DNA from 3 places in the Providencia sp. 2.29 genome. Region 3 is predicted to be linked to each of the others. Evidence: predicted binding sites of a transcription regulator. Region 3 holds the regulator's gene; each other region holds the start of a gene.
The links. Region 3 encodes PhoB, which activates phosphate uptake and scavenging genes when phosphate is short. Its sites were predicted from a motif close to CTGTCATAAAACTGNCNNAT; they were not measured.
Positions count from the first base shown of each region.

Region 1 (4,298 bases), 550 kb from region 3:
TACCTCGTTAGGTGTTGTTCTCCCCAGTATGATTGAGGAACTGCAATGGAGTTGGACAGAGGCAGGGTTTGGTTTCACGTTATTGGGGTTGACTTGTGGTTTAGCCAGTTTTCTTCCGTCTGTCCTGATCCGTAAAATCGGCGTTCGCCTCACCCTTTTACTCGGTGCTCTCGTCTTTATCGCGGGGTTTTATAGCCTCTATTCGACCGAAACCATCAGTCGCTATTTTCTCGGTACTGCCCTGATAGGTATAGGCTTTACTCTACTCGCGACCGTTCCGGGAACCTATGTTCTTTCTCGCCTATTTGAAAAACAGTCTCTCGCTTTTGGCCTCTATTTTACCATCGGGGGATTAGGGGGCGTCGCGGGGCCTTGGATCTATTTCTATGCGTCAAACCAGTTAGGGTCATGGCGTATGCACTGGGTACTCTGTGCGCTTTATCTCGGTATTGTCACACTGCTGACTATTTTGGTCTTACGCGAAGGTCAACGCGAACGTGAACACGCTAAAAGCGTGGTACAAAAACAGGTCAGTGATGTTAGCAAACCTATTTATCGCACCAAAGAAGTTTGGACAGTACGCCGTGCGCTACGTACTTGGCAATTCTATTTAATCGCAGCAACCTATACCTCATTTTTATGGTGCGGTATTACAGTAAACAGTTTTGCCGTCGCTCATATTGAAGAGCGTGGTTTTGGGATCACCGTAGCTGTTTCATTACTCAGTACCATGGCATTTGTGAACGCATTTTCACGCTTTATTGGCGGTGCGGCGGGCGAATGGTTGGAACCGAAAAAACTGTTAATTGGTAGTTTGATTATTATGATCATTGGGGTTATTTCTCTCAGTATCGCCACCTCTTGGTTATGGTTAATACTGTTTGTGCTCTGTGTTGGTATCGGCTATGGCATGACTTTCTTAGCATCTAGCGTATTATTATCGAACTATTTTGGCAGAGGCCCCTATTTAGAGTTATTTTCTGTCGTTAATTTGCTATCGACCCTCGCTTGCTTAGCCCCCTTTATTGCTGGTGCTATTAAAGATTATACGCACAGTTTCACGCCGGCATTTCTTATTATTGTGGCTCCCGTTATTGTGGTGCTAATGTTTACATTAATGATGAAGCCGCCTGAGTTATCCGCTAAAAAATAATGGTGGCGGTAAAAATCACGATGTTTACAATTGGCGATAAATAAAAAAGCTCGGGCTACTCCCCGAGCAAAATCAATATAGACAAGGAAATTAAGGATTTAACAACGCAGGCACTTTCAATAAAATAAATTCGTTATCATCCGCTTGGTTCGGTTCGCGACTGGATGAGAATGGATAATTATTATCGTTGCCAACAATGATGTGTTCACCGTCGACAACATCCACATTTTCAATTGTAAAGAATGGGAAGGTAAATACGCCATTATTCAATGGTTTCTTCGCGACGCCTTCAGGATCTTTAATATTCATTAAGTCTACATAGGCTTGCTTATTAACTGGCTTACCTTGGTTTTTATCGGAAAATTCAACCCGATAAACTCGCTTAAATTTAGCTAAATGACTAAAGCAATGTTGGGTATCCGTAGCCCCCTCTGCACAAGCTTTATCGGCGGTTCCCTCGCCATTATCACGTTCAATAATCAAGCCATGAGTATCGTCAATCATATTAAAATCACCGATGGCATTTTGATTATCTTCAAAAACATATAACCAGCTACGCCCCGTCCATTGTTGTTTTTTCACATCAAATTCAAGAATGCGTGCAGCCCGTTTCCCTTCTACGCTCTCATAATCTTGTTTTTCGCTATCCCACAATGCGCCTTCGAGCATTGGATAGAGTTTGCTACCATCTGGCGATGAGGCCATCCCCTCAAAACCTTTTGAACGGTTCACTTGAAAGCTGACGCTATCGCTTGGCTTAGCCGGTGTTGTCACTTGATAATGATCTGGTGACACGACCTTTTTCCCATCAACGTACGTTTCAAAGAGAGCAAGCACCTTGCCATTCAGATCCATCTTAATCAAATACGGGCCAAACTCCTCTCCAATCCATAATGCGCCATCGGCAAACTGGAAGCTTTCAGGGTCGAAATCACTTCCGGTTAAATAACGCTTATCCGTGCTTTCATTAATAATATGGAACGGAATGATTTTATCGGGATCATGAAAGAAAACCGTTTTTAATGGCGTTGCTTTTCCAGTTTTAAAGTCGATGTCGTATTGAGTTAAATACAGCATTGAATCAGGTGAGTTAACTTTATTGCCGTAGCCATTGTCAGTCAGTACCCAATAAGTGCCATCTGACATACGTTTGATGCCTGAGTGCCCTTGTAATGGCTGCCCTTTAATGGGAACATGCATGCCTGTCGGGCGATCGGCTGACTTCCCTTCAACGCTTCCCAATGTCTCAATACGACTTCCCGTCGTGTATTTACCACTGTTTTGTAAATCTTTCGCTGCATCCGTTGGGGCAGATATCGTCGAATTCACAGGTAACACCGCGTGCCCTGCTAATGTTGCTGAAACTTCTTGTTGTGCGTATCCCGTGGTAGAAAAAGTAATCAATGTCGCGAGTAATGATAAAGAGCGCAATTTTATGGTGCGGCGATGCTGCATTATTATATTCCTATCAAATAGTTAATCATTTGTTGACCATAGGATCATAAACAGCATTGATGACAGTTTAGTGATAGATATAAGACAGTTATTTTATTCAACTAGGGCAAGTAACAAGCTATTTTTCAAAGAAATAAAATTCGCGGCTAAATAGGAAATAGCCCAGATCACATGTTATCTGCGATCTGGGCGTTGAAAGGTTGTTGTGTGGTATATCAATGCGATTAATTATTCGGCATGCGACGATGCTGATTGCCTGTTCCTAGCAATCTTAATCCTAACCAACTACCACAAATAGACAGTAATAGGGCTGCACATAATGGTAATAGTAACCACATTGACCATTCAGGCTGCCAAGGGAAATCAAACACGCGAGTTTGCAGTAACCATAAAGCGACCTCAGCACCAAAGGCAGCAGCTAATCCAGCCATTAGCCCTAATAGCGCAAACTCACTCCATAAGGTTTTACGCATCAGTTTCCGGCTTGCCCCCAAGGTACGATAGACCACTAACTCACGCTCCCGCTGACTCATACCAACCTGAATTTGCGCTAATAACAACAGTAGGCCACAAAAGATCACCAACACGACCATCACTTCCAGTGCTTGGCTGACCTGTTGAAGGATTTGTTGTATTTGAGTAATTAATGCCCCTGTATCCAATACATTGATGGTTGGATAATGACGACTTAAGTCTGTCAGTAGCTTACCGTCGCCATCATAATGGAAACTGCTCATCCATGTTGCAGGCACATCTTTTAATGTTCCTTCAGCAAAGATAAAGAAGAAGTTTGGTCGCAAACTTTCCCAATCAACAGTACGAATACTAGTGACTGTTGCACTAAATACCTGAGCGCCGGCATTAAAAGTGAGTTTATCTCCGATTTTAAGTCCTAATTGTTTCACGACGGTTTGCTCGATAGAGACCTCACCGTCTTTAGGCGGCCAAGTGCCTTCATCAACCACATTGGCTTCCGGTAGTTTAGCTCGCCATGTTAGGCTCAGCTCGCGTCGCACGGTATTATTATTTGGATCACGCTCGTCCGCCCACTCTATCGCTGAGCTATCATTTATCTCTGATAAACGCGCTAAGATCACAGGATAAAACTCCGTCGGCTTCACTTGGTGTTGCACAATTAGCTCCGTTACAGGTTTAATCTGCGATTCATTCATATTGATCAAAAAGTAATTAGGGCTATCCGCTGGCAGTTGTTGCTGCCACCTATCCAATAAATCCCCTCTGACTAGGAGCAACAGGGCTAACAGCATAAATGAGAGTGAAAAGGCACTCATTTGCGAGACCGTTTGTAAAGGTTGACGCAATAAACGGCTCACCGAAAGCCGTAAGCTTAATTGCTTAAACTTAAATTGGCGTAGTACCCATAACCCTAACCAACCAATCAAAGCTAATAAAATAGCGACGATCACGATGCCCACTAAAATCGACCATAATAGTGGGTTCACACCTGTAAACAGAAATAACCCACCAACAACAATTAAGGTGACAATAGGTAAATAGTAACGTAATGGCCAAACAGGTGAGTTAGCATCTTCACGTAATACCCGTGATGGCTGCGTTGCAATTAACTGACGATAAGGACGAATCCCCACGAGAATAGCAATCACAAACAAAGTTCCAATCGCCCAAACCCATGGCCATAAACTGGCAGAAGGTAACGCTTTCGGCAGCA
Region 1 is NZ_CP065420.1:1,344,621-1,348,918, reverse strand. It holds gene I3B46_RS05995 (MFS transporter) at 1-1,153, shown strand, start outside; gene I3B46_RS05990 (esterase-like activity of phytase family protein) at 1,244-2,608, opposite strand; gene ybbP (putative ABC transporter permease subunit YbbP) at 2,833-4,298, opposite strand, start outside.
Region 1: a site for PhoB is predicted at 2,666-2,685, ahead of I3B46_RS05990 (esterase-like activity of phytase family protein). Genes of this name have one in related genera too.

Region 2 (4,298 bases), 130 kb from region 3:
TCGCCATTGGCCCAACAAAAGGCAACATGACAAGACAACGAGCTAGGTTATAAAACACGTGAAAATAGATCACGATTTCGGCTTCATTAAAGCCGTAGCCCCCAATCCATTCTGCCAGTGGTTTCACCCAAGGTAATACGACAACACAGCCGATTAGTTTAAATAGCAAACTCCCCAGAACGACTTGTCGTGAAATTTCATTTTGCCCGCGGCTACTCATCATGGCGAGTAAGCCACTACCAATGTTAGAGCCAATAACGATACTCAAGCTAATATAAAGAGGCACCAAGCCTGTTGCGCTTAATGTGGCAGTCAATAACACCGCTGCTAAGCTTGAATAACTCACCATGGCAAACAGAGCACCCACCAGCAGTGCCAAGACAACATCCCCACTTAACGAGGTAAAAATTGCCTTCACCGCATCAGCATGGGTAATCGGCTCTGCCGATGCCACAATTAACTGTAACGCTAATAAAATAAGCCCAAGCCCGATACCGACACGACCAATTTGCCCTGTGCGATTTTTCTTTTGGCTTAAAAAGGTTGAAACACCCACAAGGATCAGCAGCGGTGATAACCAAGAGAGATCAAACGTTAACACCCTCGCCATCAACGCTGTCCCGACATCGGCACCAAGCATGATAACCATGGCAGGCGTTAATGAAATCAGCCCCTGAGAAACAAAAGAGATAACCAGTAATGCCGTTGCATTACTACTTTGCACGAGCGCAGTTACCCCTACGCCGGAAAGAAATGCGCTTGTTCTCTTATTAACACTCTTTCCTAAAATACGGCGTAGATCTGCACCAAAAACCCGCATAATACCAGTACGGACAATATGTGTGCCCCAAACTAGCAATGCGACAGATGATAAAAGATGTAAAAGTGCCAGCATTGAAACCCTATGACGTTATATTTGTTATATTTAAGACAATGGTGATAAAACTGTACGAGTGATTTCAAACGGAAGGAGACCGCCTTTTTCACTCTAGCTTGATGGATGAATTAATTAGATAACTTAAAACGTTGCCGAATTAAGTGAAATCATACAATCATACATTATTTTTATTATTATTCAAAAAGTTAACAATAAACCTTAATGCGGATGGTATGAATAAGCGATTAAACTCTCCCCACTATGCCACAATACGCATCAAGCAGGCTCAATCGTCTAATCATTTTTTATACCTGAATCGCTGAGTTAACGCAAAAAAGTTAATGTAAGAGAGCGTAAATAGCGGGAGGTTAAAAAGAGGGGGCAATAAAAAATCCTCCGCAATCTCCTATCGCAGAGGATTCCACTTACAGGTTGGTTTATTGTTTCAATCCCATGGCATCGCGCATGGTAAAGAACAAATCGGTTTGGTCAGTTAACCCCATGACGTTAGCGGCATGTGGGCCATACGCTGCAACGCGTAACTGTGCGCCGGTGTGCTCTTGTGAATCTTCTTCTTCAGAGTTACCGTAGTTAACCACCATGACGGAACCATCTTTTGTGATCAATGCTTGTGTTAACCCAGTAGACTTGGTTCCTTCAGGGATAATTTGGCTGGAGTGCGCGTGGTCAGCAGTGACAATCACCAATGTATCACCGTGTTTTTTCGCAAACTCTAAGCCAACTTGTACGGCCTCATCCAAAGCTACCGTCTCACCAATTTGGCCACATGGATTAGCCATATGATCTTGTTTATCAATCGAAGCACTTTCAACTTGCAAGAAGAAACCATTCGGGTTGACTTGCAACAGATCGATTGCTTTTTGTGTCATTTGAGCCAATGTCGGTGCATTTGGATCTAGCTTAGCGTTCGGTTTGCACTCAAGCGGTGGATTATTGATATTGCCATAATGCGTTGCTTTAGGACCTTCCCAAGCAACCGCCATATTGCCATCATGGAATAGGCCTAAAACAGGTTTATCTTGGTTTGCAACAGTAACCGCATCTAAGGATTTCGCATCACGCACGATATTGAAACCACGCTCCTTTGCTTGCTCCTCTAGCGTTTTACCTTTGTACTCACCGGCTTTCGCCACTTGTTTAAAGCTTTTCGCACCGCCACCTAATGTAACATCAGCACGGGTAACCAGCAGTTGCTCAGAGATTGAACCACGACCGCCATTCTCTAAGGCATTGCTCGCACATTTTGCGGAGGTTTCTTCTGGCCCATAACATTTACGCGCTGTGACATGGGAAAATTGCGCGGCTGGGGTCGCATCTTGAATTTCAGAGGTCGTCACGTTACCTGTCGCTTTACCATGGCGCTTAGCGATTTCAAGTAAGGTTTCATGGTCTTTATCAAACACATCAACACCTAAAGCACCGTTATAGGTTTTCACGCCAGAAGACCAAGCTGTCGCTGAAGCGGCTGAATCTGTTACGTAATCAGGTTTTTTCGTTTTTTTATCTAATGCGTAGTGAGTATATTGACCAGTAATAGGTAATGCGTCGATACCTTTAAAGAAACCGCCTGCCCCTTCTGCATAATTACGTGCTACCGTAATTTCAGAGTCGCCCATACCATCACCAATAAACAGAATGACGTTTTTCGCCTGCCCATTATGGAGCGCCGCTTTCATAATATCGGTTTGCTCTTGTGCTAGTCGACGAGCACCGCCAAATTTAGTGATATCACCTTGTGCTGCGCGATTTTGTGAAACCGCATCTGTCGGCGTTGCCGCATATACAGGGATAGCACTACCAAAAATCATTGTACTTACAGCAACAGCTAAAATCGATTTCATGCAATGACCTGTCATAACCATTTCCTTGCCAATAATAAAAAGAAATTAAATATGTAATTGCTTCAAATAATGACAGGCATGCTAATTGAGTCAGATGACAGTTGCATGACGCTTTTATGTCGAAAAAAAGATCATTGTCATTAAGAATAAAAAAAGCAGCCTAACAACACGGTGGCTGCTTCCATTATTGTTTTTCTTTGGGTCAATTAAATGACACTATTGTTTCGGTGGTTCCGCCATTAAGTAACGAGTTCCTGTATAGAGCGTTTCACACCAAGAGACATAATCATGTCCACTTGGTAGCTCAGTCGCTTCCACCTGATAACCTTTATGCTTCAATACATCCAATAATCGATAATGATTTTGAATGATACCGCCCCAACTACCACGTTGCTCAAATAGCCCCGCTTCAAGGTAAAAACGCAATGGTTTTTTCGACATCTGCTCTATTTCGCGGATCAGCCACTCAGGCTCTTTTCCTTTAGGCGCCCACCAATAAGAGCCTGACATACTAAGTACATTGCCGAATAATTCAGGATGTGAGAGGGCGTTCCAAGTCGCACCTAATCCTCCATAACTCGATCCGGCAATAATGGTTGACTGTGCAGGTGCTTGGATACCTTTTGTTGTTAAGACAGGCATCAGCTCTTTTGACAGCATCTTCGGAAAATCAGGATTTGGTGGTAACTCGACGTTGCGGCGCTCGGAGCTAATGCTATCAAGGAACACCACATACATTGGTGGTATTGCGCCCTCCGACATCCACTTATCAAAAAAGTCAGCCATTTTGTAAGTATGCAAGTAGGTTTGCCCATCTAATAATACCAACACCGATGGCTTACTCATTGCGACCGCAGGGCGATACAGATAAATCTGCCTATCATTATTTAACAGGTTACTGTGAAAATTAAATGATTCTAAGCGGCCTTTACGTTGGTGCCCCTCAATCTTGGCAAAGTCGCATTGACGTTTTTCTGGCGCTAATGACAATAATGAAAAGCGATTATAGCGATCCGTCGCAAATGACGGGATCCCATGCGCATTGAATGGATCGGCTTGTGCCGTCGCCAAAATCGCTTTGCGTTGTGCGAACCCACCTTCTGTCACTTTCGGCACATCAGGGGCGATTTTATATTGTGACAAAGTGTCTTTCGGAACGATAAAAGTGCGATACCAGATATCCGTATTCGGGATATGGGCCATGGTTTCATGATTCCCTGAAGGCGCACCTAAAATATAAGCATTAGCGGTTGCACCACGCCATAAAAAAGTGACCTTCTTTTGTCCTTTTTTATACTCTTCAACTAAGGGGGTTCCCTGTGCTTTTACCTCTCGCCAAAAAGCGTCTGTCGTTTTCTCTTGTTTATGTGCATCAAGTAAAGCTTGTAATTTAGGGCTATCAATTTTATGTTCCGCTTCAATCGCTAATGGTTGATAGTCAGTTAAATTAAATTTGAGATGCCAAGGCTGCTCCGGTGCACCTTGTAAATTGAGGTAATATTGCCCCTGCTTGGGCACAATATAAGAGACAGAATGCGGCTCTGTTTGTGGTAAATGTT
Region 2 is NZ_CP065420.1:666,148-670,445, reverse strand. It holds gene I3B46_RS02860 (Na/Pi cotransporter family protein) at 1-895, opposite strand, end outside; gene phoA (alkaline phosphatase) at 1,315-2,754, opposite strand; gene I3B46_RS02850 (alpha/beta hydrolase-fold protein) at 2,956-4,298, opposite strand, start outside.
Region 2: a site for PhoB is predicted at 2,832-2,851, ahead of phoA (alkaline phosphatase). Genes of this name have one in related genera too.

Region 3 (4,298 bases):
ATCTAGCCCTGTGATCTGAACAATTTGTTCTCGTATGTCACTGACTTTTTCCGCAATGATTTTACCGTCACTGACAGTCGCTAGCTCGGCTTTTGGCGGTTGTAATTTTCCTTCTGGCTTGTTGCTGGCTCGTCGTTGGCTCCAAAATGCGCGGTAAGCGATACCTTTGACCTCAAATTCCACTTCAGCCAAGCACTCGCCAGTATGGCGTGTCATAAGCTCATTTTGTTTAACGGATAGTGTACTTAAACGAGGTGTTTGGTGATAGAGTGCGAGACAAATAGCATCTAGTAAGGTGGTTTTACCCGCCCCAGTAGGGCCTGTGATCGCAAACAATCCTTGGCTAGCAAACGGCTCTTGGGTGAAGTCAATTTTCCATTCGCCTTTTAGAGAGTTAATATTTTTTAGGCGTAGACTTAAGATTTTCATGAATTTCCCTCTAACTCAGCACGCAAAGCGTCATAAGATTGCCTAAAGAGTACTAATAAGCGCTGCTCTTTTTCTTTATCATCTAGCGACTCTTCCGCTAAACGACGCAAAAATACCTCTTCGGCGGTAAGCTCATTTAAGGTTTCATTAGCGAGAGCTTGTTGGGGGTTTTGTGGTTTACGTGCACGGCGTAACAATACAACTTCAACGGGTAAGCCTTTGATAATACTTTCGATACGTTGTTGGATATCAGCAAGATAGTCCTGTGAAGCGACTTCGATATCTAACCAAACTGGGGGCGTATCTGGCTTGATAGAGAGTGCATGTAACTGATTTTGAATGTCTGCAAGTGACCCTTTTAGTGTTTGCAAAGGTTGAAAAGTTGGGATCGCAAGTTGGTGGATTTGCGACAGTTCGCGGCCATCAAACTCCACTAAGCAAACACTTTTTTGTTGGTTCGCTTCATCAAAGCTTAATGCAATCGGTGAACCAGAGTAACGAATATGTTGCTGTTGACCAATAACTTGCGGACGATGAATGTGCCCCAAGGCGATATAGTCAGCCGGAGGGAAAGCGGCAGAGGGAAATGCGTCTAAAGTACCAATATAGATATCACGCACAGAGTCCGTCAATTCAGCCCCGACAACCGTTAAATGCCCCGTTGCGATAATTGGGATATCTAACCCCATAGTTTGCCGCTGCTGCTCGGCAAGCTGATAGCTAGCTTGGTAATAGTCACGAATGGCTGTTTGTAATGATAGCTGCTTCTCTTCACTGCTCTGTCCTGCAACACTTAATTGAATATCTCTAGGGCGTAGAAAAGGGATCGCACACAACAGTGCTCCGGGTTGCCCTTGTGCATTCTTTAATGTGATCACATGGGGCGTTGCTCCTGAAGTGACGACATCCGTATTCAAATAGGCAAGCAGTGAACTGGTTTCATTTAAGACGGAAACAGAGTCATGGTTACCACTTAGGATCACCAATTGGCAACCTGTTTGCTGTAGCGAGACGACAAATTGATTATAAAGCTCACGGGCATAACTTGGGGGGGAGCCGGTATCAAAAATATCTCCCGCAACAATCATGGCATCAACTTGATGAAGTTTGACCTGCTCAATAAGCCAAGTTAAAAACTGTTGATGTTCGGCTGCGCGGCTTTTAGTGAAAAAATACTGGCCAAGGTGCCAGTCAGAGGTATGGATAATACGCATGAAGGCCCCTTCCTACGGCTTTATATGTATACTATGCTCAGTATACCCTATCATGACCCTTTAAGGGGATCTCTGAACAAGCAGACAATTCAATGTGATAACGATAGGCGAAGCAGCAGGCGCGACGATGTAAAGTATGACGAGAATGTTTCACTTAAATGACAATTTACCGCTAATATAGAAAGGATTATTGTTATTTGATGACGGTATTCATAATTCTGTCATAAAAGTGACGCATAATGCTTTCACTTTTAATGATCTCTTCTTATTTACAGGATTAATCATGGCAAGACGCATTCTAGTGGTTGAAGATGAAGCGCCCATCCGAGAAATGGTTTGTTTTGTATTAGAGCAGAATGGTTTTCAGTCGATTGAAGCTGATGATTATGATTCCGCCATCGCGCAGTTAGTTGATCCATTACCCGACCTTGTTTTATTAGACTGGATGATCCCTGGTGGTTCAGGCATTCAAGTGATTAAACACATGAAACGTGACAGTGATACGCGCGATATTCCTGTGATGATGTTAACCGCAAGAGGGGAGGAGGAGGACCGCGTAAAAGGATTGGAAGTGGGGGCGGATGATTACCTAATAAAGCCGTTTTCACCCAAAGAGCTTGTCGCTCGTGTGAAAGCCATTCTACGTCGTATTTCCCCGATGGCAACAGAAGACATTATTGAAATGAACGGGTTAACACTAGACCCAACGTCTCATCGGGTCAGCAGTAATGACACTCCTATTGATATGGGGCCGACGGAGTATAAGCTGCTGCATTTCTTTATGACTCACCCTGAACGAGTATATAGCCGCGAGCAGTTACTCAATTATGTATGGGGAGCGAATGTGTATGTTGAAGATAGAACGGTTGATGTGCATATCCGCCGCCTCAGAAAAGCCTTGGAGGCTGAAGGGCATGATAAAATGGTTCAAACAGTGCGTGGTACTGGTTATCGCTTCTCAGTGCGTTACTGATCAATAACAGGAGATACCAGTGCTTGAACGCCTATCATGGAAACAGCTAATTTGGGGGCTGTTTTTATTCATCTTACCTGCATTAATCTTATCGATTTTTATCGGCCATCTTGCATGGCTTTTAGTCATCTCATTGACCGCAGCGCTGATTTGGCACAGTTATAACTTGATGAAGTTGTCATATTGGTTATGGCTTGATCGGAGCATGCTGCCCCCTGATGGTAAAGGCGGCTGGGAGCCAATCTTTTATGGGATCTATCAGCTTCAGCAGCGCAACCGAAAACGTCGGCGTGAATTAGGGCAGTTGATCAAACGCTTTCGCAGTGGCGCAGAATCTCTCCCTGATGCCGTCGTAATGATGACTCTTGAAGGGAATATTTTCTGGTGTAATCGCCATGCTCAACATTTATTAGGTTTTCGCTGGCCGGAAGATAGCGGGCAACCGATTTTTAATTTATTACGCTATCCAGATTTCAGCCGTTATTTTACATTACAAAACTATGAACAAGCGTTAACGATAGAGCTAAACAGTGGCGCTATTGTTGAATTTCGTGTCTTACCTTATACCGAAGGTCAGCTATTAATGGTTGCGAGGGATGTCACGGAAAAGCGCCGATTAGAAAAAGCACGTAGAGACTTTTTTGCGAATGTCAGCCATGAACTACGCACACCACTAACGGTGATCCAAGGTTATCTTGAAGTATTAGATGATCAAGAAAATGCCTCAGCTGCCAACAAAAAAGCGTTAACGGTAATGCAAGAGCAGGCGCATCGAATGGATAATTTGATTAAACAACTGTTACAGTTATCTCGCATTGAAGTGGCGCCTCATATTAATTTAGATGAGCAGGTAAATATTCCTGTAATTTTAAAAATGATTGAACAGGAAGCGATGAGTTTAAGCCAAGGGCGGCAACAGTTTAAATTTATGGTTGATGAAAAGCTGTATGTTTACGGTAATGAAGAGCAGCTTCGTAGTGCGGTGGCTAACTTGGTCTATAATGCCATTATGCATACACCGGAAGGAACAACGATCCAAGTCAGTTGGCAGAAAACACATAATGGGGCACGTTTTGGCGTTGCTGATAATGGGTTGGGGATCCCCCCAGAGCATATTCCACGTTTAACTGAACGTTTCTACCGTGTTGATAAGGCGAGGTCTCGCCAAACAGGGGGAGGAACGGGGCTTGGTTTAGCGATCGTCAAGCACGCTTTGCAGCATCATAATAGCCAATTAATGATAACCAGTCAGTTAGGCAAGGGGAGCGAATTCTCTTTTACTCTGCCTCCTGTATTGATCGTATCAGACAAAAAAACAGCTAAAACACTTCATTAAAGATGTGACATACCTCGATGAGAGCGGCAAACAGCCGTTCTTATCGACCCAATCCAACATATCATTATCACCGCCAGATATGTCGCTCCTTCTTATTTAAAAAATGAATCTCTCTATATTTGTGATGGGTTATTAAAAATTTCTGTTTTCTAAAAAACCTATATTTCGCTTTGCAAAACCATAATCGATTTAAAAGATAAGATAAATAATGGTTTAATTGGTTGTTTTTTGTTCAAATCATATAGCGCATATTCTTATTTTACTGACAGTAATCACTAGTTATAAAAAATACTTTAGAGATTTATTCTTGTTTTTAGGTTTGCTATTGCCTTTTTTCCCTATAAAA
Region 3 is NZ_CP065420.1:795,344-799,641, forward strand. It holds gene I3B46_RS03400 (AAA family ATPase) at 1-429, opposite strand, end outside; gene sbcD (exonuclease subunit SbcD) at 426-1,643, opposite strand; gene phoB (phosphate regulon transcriptional regulator PhoB) at 1,927-2,616, shown strand; gene phoR (phosphate regulon sensor histidine kinase PhoR) at 2,636-3,952, shown strand.